DNA from 2 places in the Rhodococcus sovatensis genome. Region 2 is predicted to be linked to the other one. Evidence: riboswitches for the same ligand, from Rfam matches in the RefSeq annotation. Region 2 holds a riboswitch; the other holds the start of a gene.
What was found. A riboswitch is a leader RNA that binds a small molecule or an ion and turns the genes downstream of it on or off. The one in region 2 is predicted to bind cobalamin.
Positions count from the first base shown of each region.

Region 1 (3,608 bases), 1.6 Mb from region 2:
GCATCCCCGAATCCACCAGCGAGCCAGTGCAACACGCCGCTCAACGTGTGCTCGTCCGCGAACACCAGAAGCGTGAAGGTGATCAGCGCCGAGAACACGCTTCCCAGCGCGACGCCGACCAGAACGATCGCCGTCGACTGCGGGTATCGACCGCCGATGAGCAACGCCAGGAACAGCGGAATCATCGCCCCGATGAACGCCGCAGTCGGGATCGTGAAGGCGCCGAGCGTCCCGGCGCCGATTCCGAGTGTCATCACCAGGACGACGCCGAAGCCCGCGCCCGAGGACACTCCGAGCAGGTACGGGTCGGCCAGCGGATTGCGGGTCACTGCCTGCGCGACGCCACCGGCGATTGCCAAGGACGCGCCGACGACGGCGGCGGTCAACGTCCGCGGCAGTCGAGATTCGACGACGATCACTGCGCGCGCCTCGGTCCACCACGATTCGAAGGCCCCCGGCATGAGGCGATGCACGACGATCGCCCACACGTCGCCGATAGGGATGCGCACGGACCCGAAGGACACCGCCGCGGCGATCGCGACCAGCAACACGGCGGTCAGCACCACCACGATCATCCCGAACCCCACTCGCGAACGCCGTCGCACCTGGGGTTTCGCCGGTGCGGTTCTGGTCGGTGCCAGGGTCGACATCAGGACTGGAACCGATCCGGATGAAGGCTGCGAGCGATGGTCTCGACGCTCGTCACCAACCGTGGGCTTTCGAAGAAGTCATCGAGCGGAACGACGATGAAGTTGTTCTGTCGCACAGCAGGAGTCGTCGCTGCGATGGGCTGGTTCTTCAGAAAGTCGATCTTCTCTTGTGCGGACGTATCGCCGTAGTCGAGAACGACGATGGCCTGAGGTGAGCGTTCACCGACGATCTCCCACGTCGTATCCAGGTACGGCCGTTCACCTTCGGGGAAGATGTTGGCCGCGCCTGCGTGATCGGCGATCAGCTGCCCGACGCCGACACCGCCGATCGTCATCGGTACGTCTTGACCGGAGTCGTAGAAGAAGGTCGGGGTCGGAGTGACCCTGACCAGCTCGCCGGCGACCGCGTCCAAGCCGTCGATGACCCCCTCAGTAAGCGTGTCCGCGGCCTCCTGGACTCCGAGGACGTCGCCGAGCTGGGAGAAGTCGTTCTCGAGCATCCCGATGTCCGGGAATCCGGAACCGCAGTACTCCGAGAACAGGAACGTCGGTATTCCCAGCTCGGCGAACGTCTGCCGCGATCGCCCTTCCTTGTCGTCGAACGCGCTGCGCATACCGCCGACCACGAGGTCCGGTTCGAGATCGAGAATCTGCTCCTTGGTGGGGTACTCGTCGGCAAGTCCTTCGATCTTCGCGAAAGCCTCGGCGGTCTCGGCCGTGGGCGTGGCGTTGCGGTAGCCCATCCCGACGATCCGATCCGCGACGCCCATCTGGATGAGGACTTCGGTGACGTGGTCGTTCATCGAAACGATGCGTCGAGGTGGTGCGTCGAACTCTGCTGTGACGTCGCAGTTGGTGATCGACACGGGTTCCGCGAACTGGGACACCGGGGGCGCTGCGTCGGCTGTGTCGCCGCGGGAACAGCCCGCAAGGACGAGAGCGGTTCCGATCGCCACAGCGCAGACGACGGAGAGGGTGGAGCGTGACATGAGTACCTCACTTGGAGCTCAGAGCCACGAAATGAGAGTCGTGTGCGCAGCAGAAAACGGCCACGCGCTGGACTGCCGATTCGTAGACCACGACGAATAGGTGTCGCACACACAGCCGCTGGGTAATCGGGCTCGCCGGCTCCGCCTAAGAGTCGGCCCACCGTTGCGGGTCAGCGCCGGATTTCGACCGGCTTCCCCCTGCGACTGGCTAGCTTGGTGCTTCGCTCAGCAGTATGCACTGAGGAACTCAGGCCCGTGTGAGCGCCTCCCCCATCGTGCGATTCAAAGTGCCGAGCGATCGGACCGCACTGCGGACCGGACCTGGCGTCGTAGCCGAGGTCAGCATGACGTCGGAGGCGGACGTATCGGTGAGCTTCTCCGGCGGCTCGACGTGCTCGCCTGCGAGGGCCCGTTTGACCTCTACGATGGTCGCCTTGGTGACGTCGGCGGCTTCCCGAAGCGCCTGCGAGGTCTCCTCGGACGGCCTGCTCGACGGTTCGCCCCGGGAGGCGCCGACGCCGGCGCGGGCGAGCGCGTGCGACGACCGATTGCTGACGGTCATGATCCGCATCAACCGCTTGACTCCTCGGCGTGTCCGCGTCGTCGGACCCATCTCCAGCGGCTTGCCCGCAGTGACAACGTCTTTGAGCGCGTTGTCGAGCTTGCGCATGTCGGCCACCAGGTCGGTCCGCGTACCCGGTTCGACGACCGATCCGATACTGGTGTCGATGATGTCGATCATGAGGTCGAGATAGTCGTCGATCTTGTCGACCATCGTCGTTCTGGTTCCCGTGGAGAAGATGAAGTACGCCGAGGCGATTCCGACGAGCCCACCCGCTGCCGTTTCGTAGATCCGCAGTTCGAGAACCTCGATGCTGAAGGTGCCGAGCAGTCCGTACAGCATGGCGAGCATGACGGTGATGAAGAACGACAACAACGCATACGCGACCGTGACGAGGTAGAACGCGAAGAACACGCAGACCACGAGCAGAAGAAGTTGCAGCGGCTGATTGTTTCCGACCAACGCCGCCAGCAGAACTCCCGCAACTACTCCCGCGATGGTCCCTACGACGCGATGGCCCGCACGCGAGAGGATTTCACCTCGCGTCGATGCACCGGTGAACACAAGGAAAGCCGTCAACACCGCCCAGTACCACCGGTCGGGCGAGATGATCTCACCGAGAACCGTTGCAGCGCTGGTTGCGACTGCGACTTGGATCGCAGCCTTCGTACTCGGATTCAACCCGGTCGGTTCGTCGTCGACCTTCTCGGGCTTCTCCTGAGGTACGGGCGCAGACTTCAGCGCATTGCTGGTGATGCGATGAATAGCGATGTGTGCCTGTACTGCTCGCATCGCGACCGCAGTTGCGATGCCGGCCTGAGTGGATGGATCCGCCCTGTCGGCCGCGGCAGCGGCGAGGCGTCGGGCAGCCCGCAATTGGTCTTCGGACGGATTGTTCTGCAGACAGGAACCGAGTGCTGTCGTGGCCTGCCCCAGCGAATCCGGCCACGGGTCCTTCGGGTCGAGTGCCCACAGCGCACTGACGAGTTGTTCGGTGGCGATCTGCGCGTCGAAGATGCGAACGGACAGATCGTCGTTCGTGACGCTGAGTAGTTGAGCTGCATCGTTGCGGTCGAGCCAGTCGTCGATCATCAGGGCCGTGCTGCCGAGTTTGTCGAGTCTCTTGCGCAACAGGTCCAGATTCCGATCACCCCTGTTCGACGCCACCTCGAGCACGTCGATCGACGCGGCTCGCAACGCCCGGACCAGACGCTTCACTTCGAGCCCCGGTCGATCGGGAAGAATCACCGTGCGCACCAGAATCGACAACGCGACCCCACACACGATCGACACGGCAAGCATCGGAATCTGTCCCGGCTCGGCGCGGAGAAACAGCGCGAAGAAGTAACAGATGAACGCGACCATGCCGAGCGCGGTGCCGCGTGGGCCGTAGCGCCGCACCCACAC
Region 1 covers NZ_CP147846.1:4,129,441-4,133,048, forward strand. The annotation lists gene WDS16_RS19245 (FecCD family ABC transporter permease) at 1-575, opposite strand, end outside; gene WDS16_RS19250 (ABC transporter substrate-binding protein) at 650-1,639, opposite strand; cobalamin riboswitch at 1,740-1,884, opposite strand; gene WDS16_RS19255 (FUSC family protein) at 1,887-3,608, opposite strand, start outside.
Region 1: another riboswitch for cobalamin. It lies ahead of WDS16_RS19250 (ABC transporter substrate-binding protein); the one in region 2 lies ahead of WDS16_RS11615 (magnesium chelatase subunit D family protein).

Region 2 (3,608 bases):
AACGAACAGTTCCAGGTCTCGCGTCAGTTCTGGGCACACAGCGTCGAGTCGGGAGTGCTCAGCGACCCCAAGAACTTCATCAATCCCATTCCGCACGTCAGCTTCGTCCACGGCGAGTCCAACGCGAAGTACCTGCGGGCCCGCTACGACGCACTTGCCTCGAACCCGCTGTTCGAAGGTATGGAGTACATCGACAGTCCGGACGAGTTCACCCGGCGTCTCCCGTTGATGGGCACGGGACGAGACTTCTCGGACCCGATCGCGCTCAACTGGAGTGATGCGGGAACCGACGTCGACTTCGGAGCCCTCACCCGTCAGCTGCTCAACTACATTTCCGGCTCCGGTGGCACCGTCCACTTCGGCAGCGACGTCCGGAACATCACCAAGCAGTCCGACGGCACGTGGAACCTCAAGATCGCCAACCTGCGGACAGGCGCGAAGAAGACCGTCAATGCCAAATTCGTCTTCGTCGGCGCCGGCGGCGGCGCGCTTCACCTACTGCAGAAGTCCGGGATCAAGGAGATCAAGGGCTTCGGCGGCTTCCCGGTCAGCGGCGAATGGCTGCGATGCACCAACCCCGATCTCATCTCGCAGCATTCGGCCAAGGTGTACGGCAAGGCGTCCGTCGGCGCCCCGCCGATGTCCGTTCCCCACCTCGACACCCGCGTCATCGGAGGCAAGGCCGGCTTGCTCTTCGGGCCGTACGCCGGATGGTCGCCCAAATTCCTGAAGCAGGGCAAGCTCACCGACCTACCCAGCTCGGTCAAGCCCGGGAACTTGATGTCGATGCTCGGCGTCGGTGTCACAGAGTTGGGACTGGTCAAGTACCTCGTCAGTGAGCTCGCGCAGTCCGAAGCCGACCGTGTCGAAACTCTTCGTGAGTTCGCGCCGAACGTGATCGGCAAGGATTGGGAACTCGTCACCGCCGGCCAACGCGTGCAGGTGATCCGCAAGAAGGGCCGCGGCGGCGTCCTGGAATTCGGCACCGCTGTCGTCAACGCGGCAGACGGCACCATCGCGGGACTGCTGGGCGCGTCACCCGGAGCCTCGACGGCCGTGCCGGCAATGCTCGACGTTCTGCAGCGATGCTTCGGTGACAAGTACGCCGGATGGCAGCCCAAACTCGAGCAGATGGTTCCGTCGCTGGGCCGAAAGCTGGCCGAGGATCGGTCACTGTTCCGTGAGATCTTCGACTGGACCTCGCAGCGATTGCAGCTCGAACAGACCTCTCGATTCGCACAGCCCAGTGGCGTGTGATAGCAACAGCTGATGACTACGCAAGCTGCTGCCCTCAAGCGGTCCTGGGCCTTGGACCTGTCCAACAACACCTTGTACGACCTGTTGAAGCTGCGTGTCGAGGTCTTCGTCGTCGAGCAGGCGTGCGCCTACCCTGAGCTCGACGGCCGCGACCTCCTGACCGAAACGCGACACTTCTGGCTCGAACGCGACGGTGAGGTCGTGTGCACCTTGCGTCTGCTGGAAGAGCACGACGACGGCGAGAAGGCGTTCCGAATCGGACGGCTGTGCACGCAGCGGTCCGCCCGCGGACAAGGCCACACGACGCGAATCCTGCGCGCCGCGCTCGCGGAGGTCGGGTCCGCTCCGTGTCGAATCAACGCACAGAGCTACCTCGTCGACATGTACGCCAAGCACGGGTTCTTGCCCGACGGCGAAGAGGTACTCGAAGACGGAATCCCACATACTCCGATGCGCCGCGGCGGCGGTACTCCGTGGAGCGAGAGTTAGATTCGGATCGGCAACAAAGAACGACACCGGAGCTGGTGCGGGGAAGTCCTGTGCGAATCAGGCGCGGTCCCGCCACTGTGTAGGCACCGGGCACACTGCCCGGCACCGAAGTCAGATCGCCGCACAGCTTCGTAGCACGGCCCGTCTGTCCGGCGGGTCATTCATATCCGGCGGCGCGGAGTCCGCCGGGACGAAGGAGATCATCAAGTGCAGCAGTCCGGCTATCCGTTCAGTGCGATCGTCGGTCAGGATCAGCTGCGCCTGTCCCTGGCCCTGTGCGCAGTTCACCCCGGTATCGGGGGAGTGCTCGTGCGCGGCGAGAAGGGCACGGCCAAGTCGACGGTGGTTCGTGCGCTCGCAGCACTGCTGCCCGAGGTGGAAGACGAAGGCGTCACGCGGCCGGCGCGGCTGGTCGAACTACCGGTCGGGGCGACCGAGGACCGCGTTGTCGGCTCGCTCGACCTGGAGAAGGTGCTGCGCGACGGTGAGCGCGCGTTCCAGCCAGGTTTGCTGGCCGCCGCACACCGGGGAGTCCTGTACGTCGACGAAGTGAATCTGCTGCACGATCATCTCGTCGACGTGCTTCTCGACGCTGCCGCGATGGGCCGAGTACACATCGAACGTGACGGTGTATCCCACTCGCACCCCGCACAGTTCGTTCTCGTCGGGACGATGAATCCCGAGGAGGGCGAACTGCGCCCCCAACTCCTGGACCGGTTCGGACTCGCAGTCGACGTCAGAGCCTCTCGTGACGTCGACACCCGAATGGAGGTTGTTCGGCGGCGCCTGAACTACGAACGCAACCCGGAGGTGTTCGCCGCCGCGTACTCGGCCGAGGACGAAGAGGTCGCCGCTCGAATCCGTCGGGCTAGAGCCGTCGTCGACGATGTCGTGCTCGACGACACCGAACTGCGTCGAATCGCGGCGCTGTGCGCGTCGTTCGATGTCGACGGTATGCGAGCTGATCTCGTCGTTGCTCGAACGGCTACCGCGCATGCGGCGTGGCGCGGCTCGGCCGTGGTGGAGGAAGCCGATGTGCGGGTCGCCGCCGAACTTGCTCTGCCGCACCGTCGTCGGCGAGATCCCTTCGACGAACCGGGGATCGACGACGGGGCACTGGACGAGAAGATGCGTGATGCCGCCGAACAGGCCGACGCGCATCGCCCGGATACCGACCCCGACCCGACCGACCCGACCGATCCGGATACCGACCCCGACCCCGACCCCGAGGGAGGCGGAGCTCCGGAACCGGGTGAAGAACCGAACGCGGAGTCACCGCCGCGCAGCGGAGGTTCGCGTGAACGGGACGCCGCAGCACCGGGCGCGCAGTTTCGTGCCCGCACGATAGAGCTGACGGGCATCGGCGAAGGGGCGCCCGGGCGCAGGTCTCGATCACGTTCGGCGCAGGGGCGTGCGGTACGGCCGACGACGGAGCGCGGCAAAGGAATCCACGTGATCGGGACACTCTTCGCAGCCGCGGAGGAGCAGGTGAGTCGCGGGCGCACCGAGGGTCGATTCAAGCTCGAACCGGCCGACCTCAGGGGGGCGTTGCGCGAGGGTCGCGAAGGCAACCTGATCGTCTTCGTCGTCGATGCGTCCGGGTCGATGGCCGCGCGTGATCGTTTGGCCGCGGTCACCGGCGCAGTCCTGTCGCTGCTCAAAGATGCCTATCAACGCCGCGACAAAGTCGCAGTCATCACGGTTCGTGGACGCGACGCCGAGCTCGTGCTTCCGCCCACGTCGAGCGTCGACGTGGCGGTCACGCGGCTTCGCCGAATGAAAACCGGCGGCAAGTCGCCCCTCGCGCAGGGCCTCCTGAAAGCACGTGAGGTGGTGCTTCGTGAAAAAGTTCGCGATCCACT
Region 2 covers NZ_CP147846.1:2,488,476-2,492,083, reverse strand. The annotation lists gene mqo (malate dehydrogenase (quinone)) at 1-1,257, shown strand, start outside; gene WDS16_RS11620 (GNAT family N-acetyltransferase) at 1,270-1,746, shown strand; adenosylcobalamin (AdoCbl) riboswitch at 1,761-1,908, shown strand; gene WDS16_RS11615 (magnesium chelatase subunit D family protein) at 1,954-3,608, shown strand, end outside.